2 regions of the Streptomyces ambofaciens ATCC 23877 genome follow, and region 1 is predicted to be linked to the other one. Evidence: riboswitches for the same ligand, from Rfam matches in the RefSeq annotation. Region 1 holds a riboswitch; the other holds the start of a gene.

What was found. A riboswitch is a leader RNA that binds a small molecule or an ion and turns the genes downstream of it on or off. The one in region 1 is predicted to bind S-adenosylmethionine.
Region 2: it holds a riboswitch for S-adenosylmethionine, as region 1 does, so the genes downstream of both, SAM23877_RS10525 (aminotransferase class V-fold PLP-dependent enzyme) here and thrC (threonine synthase) in region 1, are expected to answer to the same signal.

What each region holds. Positions count from the first base shown of each region.
Region 1 covers NZ_CP012382.1:3,627,769-3,635,885, forward strand. The annotation lists gene SAM23877_RS16085 (MoaD/ThiS family protein) at 208-483, opposite strand; gene thrC (threonine synthase) at 480-1,781, opposite strand; SAM riboswitch class I at 1,799-1,946, opposite strand; gene SAM23877_RS16095 (glucosyl-3-phosphoglycerate synthase) at 2,085-3,029, shown strand; gene SAM23877_RS16100 (alpha,alpha-trehalose-phosphate synthase (UDP-forming)) at 3,104-4,492, shown strand; gene SAM23877_RS16105 (KGGVGR-motif variant AAA ATPase) at 4,608-7,271, opposite strand; gene otsB (trehalose-phosphatase) at 7,832-8,117, opposite strand, start outside.
Region 2 covers NZ_CP012382.1:2,332,250-2,340,366, reverse strand. The annotation lists gene qcrC (cytochrome bc1 complex diheme cytochrome c subunit) at 1-175, shown strand, start outside; gene qcrA (cytochrome bc1 complex Rieske iron-sulfur subunit) at 172-1,230, shown strand; gene qcrB (cytochrome bc1 complex cytochrome b subunit) at 1,227-2,864, shown strand; gene trpD (anthranilate phosphoribosyltransferase) at 2,996-4,060, shown strand; SAM riboswitch class IV at 4,140-4,256, shown strand; gene SAM23877_RS10525 (aminotransferase class V-fold PLP-dependent enzyme) at 4,423-5,811, shown strand; gene SAM23877_RS10520 (glycerate kinase) at 5,745-6,980, opposite strand; gene SAM23877_RS10515 (SLC13 family permease) at 7,072-8,117, opposite strand, start outside.

The DNA.
Region 1 (8,117 bases):
CAAAAGCCGCGAAATACGCCCACACTTTGGCTACATCTTGTCGGGCGCTGGGCAGGAATTCGAGATTCCCGATCTTTCGATCGGGAGCGCGTTCCCCAACTCTACCGCGCTCAATCCCATGGAATTGCCCCCTCCGCTTCTCTCACGGAGGGGGCAATTCGATGAACTCTGCGTTACGTCAATTACCGATGGTAACGGTGGGGCGGGTCAGCCGCCGGCGACCGCGGGGATGATCGAGACGCCCGCGCCGTCCGGGGTGGCGGTCTCCAGGCCCTGCTCGAAGCGGACGTCGTCGTCGTTGACGTACACGTTGACGAAGCGGCGCAGCTTGCCCTGGTCGTCCAGGACGCGGGCGGCGATGCCGGTGTGGTTCTTCTCCAGGTCGGCGATGACCTCACCGAGGTTCGCACCGTCGGCGGCGACCTCGGCCTTTCCACCGGTGTAGGTGCGCAGGATGGTGGGGATGCGAACGGTCACGCTCATGCGAGGCCAGCCTCTCGGAAGGAGTCCAGGTTCGGGCGGATGGTGGTGGTGAGTCCGGTGCCGGCCACCGCGTCCAGCGTCTTCAGACCGTCGCCCGTGTTGAGGACGACGGTGGTGAGCGTCGGGTCCAGGACGCCGTCCTCGATCAGCTTCCTGGTGACGCCGACCGTCACGCCGCCCGCCGTCTCGGCGAAGATGCCCTCGGTGCGGGCGAGCAGCTTGATGGCGTCGACGACCTGCTCGTCCGTCACGTCCTCCACGGCGCCGCCGGTGCGGCGCGCGATGTCGAGGACGTAGGGGCCGTCGGCCGGGTTGCCGATCGCGAGGGACTTGGCGATGGTGTCCGGCTTCTGCGGGCGCACGACGTCGTGGCCGGCCTTGTAGGCGGTGGACACCGGCGAGCAGCCGGCGGCCTGGGCGCCGAAGATCTTGTACGGCCGGTCCTCGACGAGACCGAGCCTGATCAGCTCCTGGAGCCCCTTGTCGATCTTCGTGAGCTGGGAGCCGGAGGCGATGGGCACCACGAGCTGGTCGGGCAGCCGCCAGCCGAGCTGCTCGCAGATCTCGTACGCCAGCGTCTTGGAGCCCTCGGCGTAGTACGGCCGCAGGTTGACGTTGACGAAGCCCCAGCCCTCGCCGGCCGGGTCGCCGATCAGCTCGGAGCAGAAGCGGTTCACGTCGTCGTAGTTGCCCTCGATGCCGACGAGCTCTCCGCCGTAGACGGCGGCCATGACGACCTTGCCCTGCTCCAGGTCGTGCGGGATGAACACGCAGGAACGGAAGCCGGCGCGGGCGGCGGCGGCGCCGACGGCACCCGCGAGGTTGCCGGTGGAGGAGCAGGAGAGGGTGGTGAAGCCGAAGGCGCGGGCGGCCTCGATGGCCTGCGCGACGACGCGGTCCTTGAAGGAGTGCGTCGGGTTGCCGGAGTCGTCCTTGACGTAGAGACCGCCGGTGACGCCGAGCTCGCGGGCGAGGTTGTCGGCCTTGACGAGCTTGGTCCAGCCCGGGTTGATGTTCGGCTTGTCGGCCACGTCGGCGGGGACGGGCAGCAGCGGGGCGTAACGCCAGATGTTCGCGGGTCCCGCCTCGATCCGCTTCCGCAGCTCCTCGGTGTCGTAGGCCGAGAAGTCGTAGGCGATCTCCAGCGGGCCGAAACACTCCTCGCAGGCGAAGACCGGGCCGAGCGGCACGCGGTGACCGCACTCGCGGCAGGAGAGCGCCGCGGCGGGGCCCAGGTCGACGGAGCCGGCGGGAGCGGCGGAGGGGGTGGTGGTGCTTTCGGCGGTCTGCACAGCCATGGAGGCGAGGCCCTTTCTCCTCATCTTCCTCACGACGCATCTCGCCGTGAGACGGATTTGGCACCTTCCCTAGCCGGGAGCCTCGCCACGTCTGCGTGACAAGAACCGGCTGGAGGGTTGCCGGGGCTTCAACGGGCCGTATCCCTCTGCCCCTCTGGATGAGCGGTATTCGATTGTTGTGCGGTGCGCGCGGCGACCCCGGCATGCGGTGGCCCCACGCGTTGTTCAAGACTGTAACCGAAGGCCAGGGCGGTTGAGACAGTCGTCCGTACCGCGAGATGGATCACAGAGGAGCCACCGACCGTGCTGGAAGAAGTCGAGCGCTGGCTGGGCGCACGCTCCTGGTCCGTGACGGACCGGCCCCTCCAGCAGCTCCTGACGGCCAAGCACGCCACCGGCCAGACGGTGAGCGTGGTGCTCCCCGCCCTGGACGAGGAGGCGACGGTCGGCGACATCGTCACGGTGATCCGGCGGGAGCTGATGGGGCGCGACCCGCTCGTCGACGAGGTCGTGGTGGTGGACTCCGGGTCGAGCGACCGCACGTCGGCGGTGGCCGCGGCGGCGGGCGCCCGGGTCGTGCACCGCGACGCGATCCTCCCCCGCATCCCGGCCGTCCCCGGCAAGGGCGAGGTGCTGTGGCGCTCGCTGCTGGTCACCGGCGGCGACATCGTCTGCTTCGTCGACGCCGACCTGCGGGAGTTCTCGGCCGACTTCGTCTCCGGGATCGTGGGCCCGCTGCTCACCGACCCGGACGTGCACCTCGTCAAGGCCATGTACGACCGTCCGCTCGGCGCCGCTCCCGGGCAGGGCGGCCGGGTCACCGAGCTGATGGCCCGCCCGCTGCTCAACCTGCACTGGCCGCGGCTGGCCGGCTTCGTCCAGCCGCTGGGCGGCGAGTACGCGGCCCGCCGCTCGCTGCTCGAACGGCTGCCCTTCCCCGTCGGGTACGGCGTCGAGCTGGGCATGCTGGTCGACGCCCTGCACCTGGTGGGTCTGGACGGCCTGGCCCAGGTCGACGTCGGGGTCCGCAGGCACCGGCACCAGGACGGCCAGGCCCTGGGCCGGATGTCCGCCGCGATCTACCGCACCGCCCAGCTCCGGCTGGCCCGCGGCCACCTGGTCCGCCCGGCCATCACCCAGTTCGAGCGGGGCGCCGCCGGTTTCGAGCCGCGCACGTACGCCGTGGACACGGAGGAACGCCCCCCGATGACGGAGATCGCGGAGTACGCGGCCCGGAGGGTGGCGTGAATCTCGGCCGGACCCGCGCGGATGTGCCGGCGGGCCACGTTTGAGGGTTCGGGGGCCGGGCTAGGTTGAGGCGTATGGCTTCAACCTTCGGTGCTGCTCAGGTGCTGGTCGCCTCCAATCGGGGGCCCGTCTCGTACGAGGTGCGGGAGGACGGTTCGCTGCACGCCAAACGCGGTGGTGGCGGGCTGGTCTCGGGACTGTCGGCCATCGGGCCCGACGCGGGGGCGCTGTGGGTGTGCTCCGCGCTGAGCGACGGCGACCGCGAGGCGGTGCGGCGCGGGGTGGGCGAGGACGGCGTGCGGATGCTGGACGTGCCGGCCGACGTGCACGCGGACGCGTACAACGGGATCGCCAACTCCGTGCTGTGGTTCGTGCACCACATGCTCTACCAGACCCCCCTGGAGCCGGTCTTCGACGCGGAGTTCCGGCGGCAGTGGGCCTCCTACGAGGCGTACAACCGGGCCTTCGCCGAGGCGCTGGCCGAGGAGGCCGCCGAAGGGGCGGTCGCGATCGTGCAGGACTACCACCTGACGCTGGTGCCGGGGATGCTCCGCGAGCTCCGTCCCGACCTGCGCATCGGCCACTTCTCGCACACGCCGTGGGCGCCGGTGGACTACTTCCGGATGCTGCCGGACGACATCGCCGAGCAGGTGCTGCGCGGCATGCTGGGCGCCGACCGGCTCGGGTTCCTCACCCGGCGCTGGGCCGACGCGTTCACCGCGTGCTGCGACGCGCTGGTGGGCGGGACCGGCGGGACCGAGATCGGCGTGCACGGGCTCGGCGCGGACGCGGACTTCCTGCGGAAGCGGTCGCACGAGGCCGACGTGGACGAGCGGATGGCCGCGCTGCGGGCGGAGATCGGCGAGGGACGCCGGACCATCGTGCGGGTGGACCGGACCGAGCTGTCCAAGAACATCGTGCGGGGGCTGCTGGCCTACCGCCAGCTGCTCACCGACCGGCCCGAGTGGCGCGAGCGGGTCGTGCACGTGGCGTTCGCCTACCCGTCGCGGCAGGACCTCGCCGTGTACCGGGACTACACCGCCGAGGTGCAGCGGGTGGCGGAGTCGATCAACGTGGAGTTCGGGACGCCGGGGTGGACGCCGGTCGTGCTGCACGTGAAGGACGACTTCGCGCGGTCGCTGGCGGCGTACCGGCTGGCCGACGTGGCCCTCGTCAACCCCATCAGGGACGGCATGAACCTCGTCGCGAAGGAGGTGCCCGTCGTCTCCGACGAGGGGTGCGTGCTGGTGCTGTCGCGCGAGGCGGGGGCCTACGAGGAGCTGGGCGAGGACGCGCTGGTGGTGAACCCGTACGACGTGTCGGGGACGGCTCGGGCGCTGCACGAGGCGTTGTCGGTCGGTGCCGGCGAGCGGGCGGAGCGGTCGAAGCGGCTGGCCGCGGCGGGAACGGCGCTGCCTCCGGCCCGGTGGTTCCTGGAGCAGCTGGACGCGCTGAAGGAGTAGCGGGGACAGGGATGCGCGGACCTCGCGCACGCGGCTGTCCCTCGGTCGCGGAACGGGTGTGCGACGTGCCTGCCGGTGAGGTGACCGACCTCACCGGCAGGCACGTCGTCCCTCTTCACCTCCGCACTACGCGGGCACGCCCCTGAGTTCTGAACCCGAGGGCATGGCGATAGATCTCAGGCAACCGGTATCGGCCGTCGGCATCTCGCGCCAGTGCACCGGCTTCCAGCAGCACAGCCAGGTCGTTGGCTTCCAGACCGACGTCTTCGGCGCTGAAGGGCATCAGCACTTCGGGGGCGTACTGCCCCAGGCCCAGCAGCAGGTCCCCGAGCCGCTTGTTCTCCTGACCGATCTCTCTGACCTTCTCCGAACTGCACTGCGCAAGCGCGTTGCGCATGGCTGTGGGAACGAGCAGTCTGTCCGTCTGTTCGTCCCCGGCGGACAGTTCCGCCGCTTCGCGCAGGAAGCGAACCACGTCGCGGGCCTGGACCTGATCATTGAAATCGGCAAGAGCTGCGGGTACCCAGCGTTCGGACCAGGCCTCGTGAGAGGCATCGGATCCGAGCTTCGCCCCCCAGACCGGGCGCAACGCCTGAGCGATGTCCTCATACGACAGTTCCATCAGCTCACGGTCGGGGCTCGATACGGCCTCAGCCGTCACCGCCACCCAGAGTGCGAGTCGGAGCGCTTCCTGCGCGTCCCACCGCAGGGCGTACGCCTCGTATCGATCCAGGAACTGCCCGAGGTTCTGCCGGATCGCCCACGAAGCCAAGTCACGACGGACGAAAACCACCACTCCCAGTGGACGACCACGCAGTGAACGGAGCCAATCGGGTACCTCGATGAGCAGGGTGCGCAGTGCAACTCGTTTCGCCTCCCCTTCGAGCTCCTGCAGGAAGTCCTCCAGGCCGTCGAAGACGAAGAGCAGCTTCTGGTCATGCCCGAGCCGCAGAAGCTCCTGCTCGGCATCGAAGTCCGCATGCAGGGCGGCATCGCTGCCACCGGCAACCGCCATGCATTGAAGCCAGACATTGAGCCAGGCATAGGAGTCCAAGCTGTTATCGCCGGATCGCAGTGCCTCGTTGAGGATCCTGAGAATCTGCGTACGCGTTGCTCCTTGGCCTCGCGCTGCCCGGTCACGCAGGTCTTGAGGCCCGGTTCGCCCGTCGCCCGCCGGTTGCTGATCAAGGTTGGCCGGATCGAGGACCGGGACCACCAGGGCGTCGTCGAGGACGTGAGTCCCCGCCTTCTCGGCGAAGGCGGACCAGCTCCCCGCAGCACACATTCTGGCGAAGGTGAAGGTTTTACCCGCCCCCTTGGCGCCGACGACCACCGTCACGGGCAACGAGCTGCGGTGATCACCGATCAGCCGACGCAGTGGTTCGGTCGACAGGAAGCCCAGCGCACCGTCCAGACCTGTCCGTTCAGCGAACACCAGGGCGGCTGCGCGCCCGTGCAGCGCGCTCCTACGCTCCTCCACACCAGCAGGTCCCTCAGCCGCTGCGTCCAAGGACTGACCCGGTTGGGGCTGCGGTGCCAGCTCGGCGACCCTTTCCCCCAGACCGCACCGGTGGACGACGTCGATGACCTCGTCCCAGTTGCGAGGCAATGCCAGCAACTCGTCCCGGAAGGGGCTGAGCAACGCCACCGTCACCGCCCGAGTGTCGACGGCGAGTTCCGGTTCGTCCTCATCGCCTTCCGTCACGCCCAGCATCTGATTCAGAGCCTGTTCGAGCATGGCCACGGCGGTCTCTGCCTCAGCATCGTGGACATCCAGACGGTACTGCGTCACCACAGCCGCCGGAGCGGGATCTCCGCCCAGCAGAGCGGGGGCCTTGGCGCCCAACTGCCGGATCATGCGGACCGTGCCGTCCAAGGACTGGCTGCTCAGCGTCGTGACGAAAACCCGCTGCACACGCGGGTCCAGAAGCACAGGAGCGGACAGTTCGGACGCGCCGGCGCGTAGATCGATGATCACCACATCAAAACCGGCTGTGTGCGCTACTTCGGCCAGCGACTCGGTGAGGAAGTAGCCCGGTCGATCGGAGGTCAGCAGGTCGACGGGCTCGATCCGAGGCGGTCCGAGGCGAGGTCGCCGGGTAGCCGGGAGGATCGCCAGCCGGCCGTCGCCGGTACCCCCCACGACGAATTGTCCTGCGAGGTACTCCTGGACGATGCCCGCGATCGAAGTCACGTCTGCACCGGTCGTGCCGTGCAAGAGGGCCAGCACGTCCTCATATGCGATGTCGCACGTTCCGCCCTGAGCCTGGTGCATCCAGGTGATACCCGGAGCCTCCAGATCACCGTCGATCAGCAGTACTCGGTTCCCCGAACGTGCCAGCTGATCGGCGAGAGCGACGGCATGGACGGTTCGCCCCACTCCCCCCTTGAAGGAATGGAAAGCGATGATCTGGATGTCTCCCGCGAACGTGTCGGACTGCGGGCGCGCGAGGGCACATGCCAAGTCAGCTGTAGTCCTGCGCTCCGCGAGACGCGGCACTCGACGCTCAGAGGCTCTGCCTTCGACCTTGTTCAGCACCACGGGAATGCCCTCGGTGCCGAGCCCGCTGGGCCGGTCCAACGCGAGCACCGGTTCTTCAAGGGCACCCGTCACCGAGCCAGTGCCGAACGCGCGGTCCAGCCACTTGCGCACGTCGTCGACAGACGTGGCCGGTTCGACGGTCAGCAGCAGTTGGTCCCACCACGCGTCTGCCTCTGACAACCAGCTGGGCCAAAGGCCGGAAGCGGCCAGATGGGCGAGGTGCTCATCGACGTCCACCCAGGTGAACAGACGTCCGGGTACTACTCGGCTGCGGTCACCAGCTACCACGCGGGTCCCTGCTTCAGCGTTCGTTGCGTCATTCACTTCCGTGACTCCGAGACCAGGAAACGTAGCGCTTCCACCGCATGCTTCTCACCATCCGACTCCAGGTCCGCACCGTACCGCCATGCCTCGTGCAGCGCTTGGGACTCGACAGGCTGAGCGGTTCGCCCGTTGGCCGACGTCCGAGCGCACCCTTTCAGCGCCTCCTGCGCCTGCGGCGACAACCGCAGCTCACGAGCAAGGGCCCGCAGATCATGCGTACGAAGAGTCACTGGGAGCTGGGACGTGTCCCGCAGCCCTCGACGCCGCATGACCTCTGCCTTGAGACCGCACTCGGCGCTGTAGAACAACAGGAGTCCGCCTGTGGCCTGGTCTCCCCCACCCGCTACTGCGTCCGCCCCACGCTCCAATCGATCCCTGCTGCGCTCCAACTGCCTCACCCCTACGTCGACCATGTGGGTGATGTTATGGGCGCACCGCACGACTTTGCGTACGAACGTGTCGCTGCGTCAGCGCTACATCCTTGCCGCCAGCAGCCCAAGGAGAGCGACCACCCCCGCCGGGCCGTCGACCACCACGTCCGCCCGTTTCCTGAGGTCGGGGACCTCGTCGCTGCCGCTGCACACCAGCAGGCCCGGGGTGCCCTCCGCCCGGAGGGCGTCGACGGCCGCGAAGGCGGGGAGGTCGCCGAGGTCGTCGCCGGCGTAGACGACGGTCTCGGCGCCGACGTCCCGGGCGTACGCCCGCAGCGCGGCGCCCTTGTCCATGCCGGGCGGGCGCAGCTCCAGGACCATGCGGCCC
Region 2 (8,117 bases), 1.3 Mb from region 1:
CATCGCCTACCTGCACGCGGTCAACAGCGACGACACCGAGAACCCCGGCGGCCTCAGCCTCGGCGGACTGGGCCCGGTCAGTGAGGGTCTGTTCGCGTGGGTCTTCGGACTGGGCGCGCTGATCGCGGTCGCCGTCTGGGTCGCCGCTCGGACCGCAAAGGCCAAGAAGTCATGAGTAGCCAAGACATTCCAGAAGAGAACCTGCCCGCTGAGCAGGGCACCGCGCACGGCGCGGTGAAGGTCGCGGACGACAAGAACCCGTTCGCCGACCCGGGGCTGCCGCCCCACGAGCACCGTGTCCAGGACATCGACGAGCGGGCCGCCAGGCGGTCCGAGCGCACGGTGGCCCTGCTGTTCACGCTGTCGATGCTGGCCACCGTCGGCTTCATCGCCGCGTTCGTGACGATCCCGGTCGACCAGTCGGTCTACATCTTCCCGATCGGTCACATCAGTGCGCTGAACTTCGCGCTCGGCATGACGCTCGGCGTCGCGCTGTTCGCGATCGGCGCGGGCGCGGTCCACTGGGCCCGCACCCTGATGTCCGACGAGGAGATCGCCGACGAGCGCCACCCGATCGAGGCGGAGCCCGAGGTCCGTGCCAAGGTCCACGCGGACTTCAAGCAGGGTGCCAAGGAGTCCGTCATCGGGCGCCGCAAGCTGATCCGCAACACGATGTTCGGCGCGCTGACCCTGGTCCCGCTCTCCGGTGTCGTCCTGCTGCGCGACCTCGGTCCGCTGCCCGAGACCAAGCTCCGCCACACCCTGTGGTCCAAGGGCAAGCTGCTGGTCAACATGAACACCCACGAGCCGCTGCGTCCCTCCGACGTCGCGGTGGGCTCCCTCACCTTCGCCATGCCCGAGGGCCTGGAGGAGCACGACGAGGAGTTCATGACCGAGATCGCCAAGGCGGCCCTGATGATCATCCGGCTGGAGCCGGAGGCCATCAAGGACAAGCGCGAGCTCGAGTGGTCGCACGAGGGCATCGTGGCGTACTCGAAGATCTGCACCCACGTCGGTTGCCCGATCTCCCTGTACGAGCAGCAGACGCACCACGCGCTCTGCCCCTGCCACCAGTCCACCTTCGACCTTGCCGACGGCGCCCGGGTGATCTTCGGTCCCGCCGGTCACGCCCTGCCGCAGCTGCGCATCGGCGTGAACGACGAGGGTTACCTCGAAGCGCTCGGCGACTTCGAAGAGCCCGTCGGTCCTGCCTTCTGGGAGCGCGGATGAGCACTACAGCGAACGAAGCCCCCCGCTCTCGCGGGAAGGCACCGGCCGGCGAGCGCGTCGCCGACTGGGCCGACGGCCGGCTGGGGATCTACTCCCTGGCCAAGGCCAACATGCGCAAGATCTTCCCCGACCACTGGTCGTTCATGTTGGGTGAGGTCTGCCTCTACAGCTTCATCATCATCATCCTCACGGGTGTGTACCTGACGCTGTTCTTCCACCCCTCGATGAACGAGGTCACGTACCACGGCTCGTACGTGCCGCTGCAGGGCCAGCTGATGAGTGAGGCGTACGCCTCGACGCTGGACATCAGCTTCGACGTCCGCGGTGGTCTGCTCATCCGGCAGATCCACCACTGGGCGGCGCTGATCTTCCTGGCCGGCATGTTCGTGCACATGATGCGCGTCTTCTTCACGGGTGCGTTCCGCAAGCCGCGTGAGATCAACTGGCTGTTCGGCTTCCTGCTGTTCGTCCTCGGCATGTTCACCGGCTTCACCGGTTACTCGCTCCCGGACGACCTGCTCTCGGGCACCGGCATCCGCTTCATGGAGGGCGCGATCCTGTCCGTGCCGATCGTCGGCACGTACCTCTCGTTCTTCCTCTTCGGCGGGGAGTTCCCCGGCCACGACTTCGTGGCCCGGTTCTACTCGGTCCACATCCTGCTGCTGCCGGGCATCATGCTCGGCCTGGTGGTCGGCCACCTGATCCTGGTCTTCTACCACAAGCACACGCAGTTCGCGGGTCCGGGCAAGACCAACAAGAACGTCGTCGGCATGCCGCTGCTGCCGGTGTACATGGCGAAGGCCGGAGGCTTCTTCTTCCTGGTCTTCGGCGTGATCGCCGCCATCTCGGCGATCGCCACGATCAACCCGATCTGGTCCATCGGCCCCTACCGGCCGGACATGGTCTCCACCGGCGCCCAGCCGGACTGGTACATGGGCTTCTCCGAGGGCCTGATCCGCGTGATGCCCGGCTGGGAGATCAACTTCTGGGGTCACACGCTGGTCCTGGGTGTGTTCGTCCCGCTGATGATCTTCCCGTTGGTCCTGGTGGCGATCGCGGTCTACCCGTTCATCGAGTCCTGGGTCACCGGCGACAAGCGCGAGCACCACATCCTGGACCGCCCGCGCAACGCCCCGACGCGGACCGCGTTCGGTGTCGCCTGGATCACCGAGTACTTCATCCTGCTGATCGGTGGCGGCAACGACATCTGGGCCACGCACTTCCACCTGTCGATCAACGCGATCACCTGGTTCGTCCGCATCGCGTTCTTCGTCGGCCCGGTCATCGCGTTCATCGTCACCAAGCGGATCTGCCTCGGCCTCCAGCGCCGGGACAAGGAGAAGGTGCTGCACGGCCGCGAGTCGGGCATCATCAAGCGCCTGCCGCACGGTGAGTTCATCGAGGTCCACGAGCCGCTCAGCCAGGAGCAGCTGCACACCCTCACGGCTCACGAGCAGTACAAGCCGGTCGAGATCGGCCCGACGGTCGACGAGAACGGCGTCGAGCGCAAGGTCAAGGGCACCGAGAAGCTCCGCGCCAAGCTCAGCAAGTCGTACTACGGCGAGGAGTCGCAGATTCCGAAGCCGACCGTCGAGGAGTACAAGGAGATCACGAGCGGCCACGGCCACCACTGACCCTCCAGCGTCGCCACACCACGGTCGAAGGGCCCCGTCCGTTCCGCGGACGGGGCCCTTCGCCGTGCCCGGGGCTGGATAGGGTGGGACCACACCTTCCTTCCGCAGTACACACGACACAGGAGCGGCTCATGAGCGCTGTGACCCCCGCTGGAGGCGACAACGCGGCGGGCCGCTCCTGGCCCGCCCTGCTGAACGGACTGCTGGACGGCCAGGACCTGTCCGCGGACGACACCGCCTGGGCGCTGGACGTGATCATGCGCGGCGAGGCGACCGACGCGCAGATCGCCGGCTTCGCGGTGGCCCTCAGGTCCAAGGGGGAGACCGTCGAGGAGATCTCCGGTCTCGTCCGCACCATGTACGCCCACGCCAACGTGATCGAGGTGCCGGGCGAGACGGTCGACATCGTCGGCACCGGCGGCGACGGCGCCAAGACGGTCAACATCTCCACCATGTCGGCGATCGTCGTGGCCGGCACCGGAGCGAAGGTCGTCAAGCACGGCAACCGGGCCGCCTCCTCGGCGTCCGGTGCCTCCGACGTCCTGGAGAAGCTCGGGGTCAATCTGGAGCTGACGCCGAAGCGGGTGGCGGAGGTCGCCGAGGAGGCCGGCATCACCTTCTGCTTCGCCGTGAAGTTCCACCCGGCGCTGCGCCACGTGGCGGCGGCACGCGGCCAGCTGGGCATCCGCACGGTGTTCAACTTCCTGGGTCCGCTGACCAACCCCGCCCGGGTCAAGTCCCAGGCCATCGGGGTGGCCCACGCCCGCATGGCGCCGATCATCGCCGGGGTCTTCGCCGAACGCGGCCACTCGTCCCTGGTGTTCCGCGGCGACGACGGCCTCGACGAGCTGACCACGACCTCCACCTCCCGGGTGTGGGTCGTGCGGGACGGCCGGGTGACCGAGGAGACCTTCGACCCGCGCGACGTCGGCCTCGAACTGGTGCCGGTCGAGGCACTGCGCGGCGCTGACGCCTCCTACAACGCCGACGTCGCCCGACGTCTGCTGAACGGCGAGACGGGCCCGGTGCGGGACGCGGTGCTGCTGAACTCGGCGGCGGCCCTGGTGGCCCTGGAGCCGGGCGACGAGCCGCTGACCGCGCGCATCCGGGCCGGCATGGACCGGGCCGCCGAGGCGATCGACTCGGGTGCCGCGCGCCGCGCCCTGGAGCGCTGGGTGGCCGCGAGCAACGCGTAGCCGCCTCTCGTGTGACGTGCGTCCCGCGATCCGGACTCGGGTTGCGGGGCGCCGATCTTTTCCCCTAGGTTTTTCGACAGGTCATGAGTGACAGTCATGAGGCCCCGGCCGACTGTCCGGCAACCCTCCGTCCGTGGCGGGGTGCCCCGGGTGAAGACCAGGTCGTGGACAGCAAGGTCCGCGGCAAGCGCGGACCCCTCGCGAAACCAGGGGTCCTGGGTCGTCCGAGGGAGTCTCCCGTGAACCAGCGAATGCGATAGGGCCGCAGAGCCCCGCCTCCGCACCTCCTTTTCCTTTCCGTCCCACGCTCGAGCCGCACGCGCTCGCGTGGCGACGTCCTCCGCCTTCACGGGAGTACCGCCATGTCCGTCTCCACCGTTGCCGCCGACCCGTCCGTCTGCGCCCCGCTGCCCGTGCTGGGCCGGGACGTCACCGTGCCGCTCGTCACCGGCGGCGAGGTCACCTACGCCGCGCTCGACTACGCCGCCAGCGCGCCCGCGCTCCAGCGGGTCTGGGACGATGTCGCCGCCTACGCCCCCTACTACGGCAGCGTGCACCGGGGCGCCGGGTACCTCTCGCAGCTGTCGACCGACCTGTTCGAGAACGCCCGGAAGACCGTCGCCGGGTTCCTCGGCTGCCGGGACACCGACCAGGTCGTGTTCACCCGGTCCACCACCGATTCCCTCAACCTGCTCGCCGCCGCGCTGCCGGCCGGCTGCCGCGTCTTCGTCTTCGAGACCGAGCACCACGCCTCGCTGCTGCCCTGGAGTGACGCGGACGTGACCTACCTCGACGCCCCGCGCACCCCCGCGCAGGCCGTCGAGACCCTGGAGCGCGCCCTCGCCGCCCGCGAGCCGTACGGGCCCGCCCTGGTCTGCGTCACCGGCGCCTCCAACGTCACCGGCGAGCTGTGGCCGGTGCGCGAACTGGCCGCCGCCGCACACGCGCACGGCGCACGGATCGTGCTGGACGCCGCCCAGCTCGCCCCGCACCACCCCGTCTCGGTGGCCGACCTGGACGTCGACTGGGTCGCCTTCTCCGGGCACAAGCTGTACGCCCCCTTCGGGACCGGGGTGCTGGCGGGCCGTGCCGACTGGCTGCGCGAGGCCGAGCCGTACCTGGCCGGCGGCGGGGCCAGCCGCAGCGTCTCCCGGCGCGCCGACGGCGGCGTGGACGTCGAGTGGCACGAGAGCGCCGCGCGGCACGAGGCCGGGTCGCCCAACGTCATCGGCGCCTACGCCGTCGCCTCCGCCTGCAAGGCGCTGGAGGAGGCCGGCTTCGACACGCTGGTCGCCCGCGAGCAGTACCTCGTCGGCAAGGTGCGCGAGGGCCTCGCCGAGGTGCCCCAGGTGCGCGTCCTGTCCCTCTTCGGCGACGACGCGCCCCGCGTCGGCGTGCTCTCCTTCGTCGTCGACGGCTGGAACAGCTCGCACTTCGCCGCCGCGCTCTCCGCCGAGTACGGCATCGGTGTGCGCGACGGCCTGTTCTGCGCCCACCCGCTGGTGCGCACCCTGCTCGGCAGCGACCCGCAGACGCAGGGCGAGTGCGGTGCCCCCGAGGCCGCGCCCGGGGAGAAGTCCCTCAACGCCATCCGCGTCAGCTTCGGCGCGGGCACCCCGGACGAGCACGTCGAGCGGTTCGTGAACGCCGTCAAGGAGCTGGTGAGCGACGGCGCCCGGTGGAACTACCGCACCGAGGACGGGCGCTGCGTGCCCGACACCACCTCCGCCGCCGAGGTCCCGGCGGCCTGAGCGGTCCGGCCCGCCGGCAGCCGCGACCCCAGCAGGATCATCCGCAGTGCCCGCTCCGTGGCGTCCGTGAGGAGTTCGGCCGCGCGCAGCAGCGCGTCGGCCAGGGCCATCGGGGCCGGCATGATCCCGTGGCAGGCGTCCACCCCCGGCACCTCGTGGGCGCCCTCGCCGAGGGTGCCGGCCAGGGCGAGGACGGGACGGCCGTAGAGCTTGGCGCGGCGGGCCACCTCCGCGGGGACCTTGCCGCGCGGCGTCTGGTGGTCCAGGGCGCCCTCGGCGGTGAGCACCAGGTCGGCGCGGGCGAGGCGGGCGTCCAGGTCGAGGTGGTCCAGCAGCACCTCGAAGCGGGGCAGCAGCCGGGCGCCGACGGCGGCGAGACCCGCGCCCAGCCCGCCCGAGGCGCCGGTGCCGGGGCCGCCGCGCAGATCGGTTCCGGTGACACCGAGGTCGCGGGTGAGGACGCGCGCCCAGTTCTCCAGCCCGGCCGACAGGTGCTCGACCTGCGCGGGCGTCGCCCCCTTCTGCGGACCGAACACCCGGGCCACGCCCCGCTCGCCGCACAGCACGTTGAAGGGGTTGCAGGCCACCAGCAGCTCGGTGTCCTTCAGCCGGGGGTCCAGGCCGGAGGGGTCGACGCGGGCGAGGCGGACCAGCTCCCTTCCGCCGGGCGGCAGGGCGAAGCCGTCCGCGTCCAGCAGCCGGGCCCCGAGCGCCTGGAGCGCGCCCGCGCCTCCGTCCGACGTACCCGAGTCGCCGCAGCCGACCAGGATCCGCCGTACCCCGGTGTCGAGCGCGGCGCGGATCAGCTCACCGACGCCGTACGTGGTCGTGGCGCCCGGGTCGCGCAGGGCCCGGGGCACCAGGGACAGTCCCGCGACGGCCGCCATCTCCACGACCGCCGTGTCCTGGGCGCCGAGCAGCGCGAAGTGGGTGCCCACGGTCTCCCCGACCGGCCCCGTGGCGGGCAGCGCCACCAGCCGCCCCCCGGTCGCCGCGGCCAGCGTCACGGCCGTGCCCTCGCCGCCGTCGACCAGCGGGATGCTGTCGATCTCGGCGGCCGGCAGGACCCGGCGGACACCCGCCGCGATGGCGTCGGCGGCGGCCTGGGCGGACAGGGACTCCTTGAAGCCGCTGGGAGCGACGACGACACGGTGCAGCGGGGAGGGCACGGAGGCCGCGGAGGCCCCAGCGGGCGCGGGGGTCACCGAGGCCGCGGGGATCACGGAGGGCGCGGAGGACGGCATGGACATGGAGACTCCTTCAGCGGGTCACGGGTACGCCGAGCAGCGGCCAGACGGCGGCGGCGAAGAACAGCACGAGCGCGGCGGTCAGCGGTGCCAGCACGGCGGACAGCCGCAGCAGGTCGCGCGGGGTGTAGGTGGGGGTGCCGGGGAGGTCGGAGAAGAGCGTGACCGGCTTGGCGGAGGCCGGCAGCGTGTGGCAGAAGCCGGCCGCCGCGGTGGACGCGAGGGCGGCGGCGACCGGATTGACCCCGGCGCCCACCGCCGCGGCGATCACCAGCGGGACCAGGACGGAGGAGCGGGCCGAGCGGGACTGCAGGACCAGGTGGGCGGCCGTGCTCACGGCGACCACGACCCCGAGGAAGACGGCCGGCGTGACGTGCGCGGGCAGCCCCGACACCAGCCACCTCGCCGCTCCGGAGTCGGCGAGCGCGACACCCATCGCCATGGTCGCCGCCATGAAGAGCAGCAGCGACCAGGGCACCGTCTTCAGGGCGTCCTTGAGCCGTACGGTGCCGAGCGCGGGGGAGGAGGCGACGACCGCGCCGATCAGCGCCACCACCGCCGGCGAGACGTGGTGCAGGGGCTCGCTGCACCACAGCGTCACCACCGTGGCCAGCAGCAGGGCGCAGCGCTTCTCCGCCTGCGTCCAGGGACCGGTGACCGGACTCTCGCTGTGCCGCTGTATCTCCTCGGCGGTGATGTGGACCGGGCCCTCGCGGTCCGCGCGCCGGGTCGTCGTCAGCAGGACGGTCTCGGCGGCCAGATGGGACGAGGCCACCGCCAGCGGCAGTCCGAGCAGCAGCCACTGGGTGAAGCCGATCCGGTCGCCGGTCGACTCCCACAGCACCGACACCGTGATCAGATGTGCGCCCGCCCCGATCAGGGTCGCCACCGCCGACAGAAGGATCACGGTCGGGAACAGCAGCGCCAGCATCACGACCAGTCGCTTCCGGTCGGCGAGGGCCTTGGCGAGGGCGAGGAACACCGGCAGGGCGAGCGCCGCCCGGCCGGAGGTGGCCGGCACCGCGAACGCGGTCACGACCAGCGCGGCCGTCGTCAGGT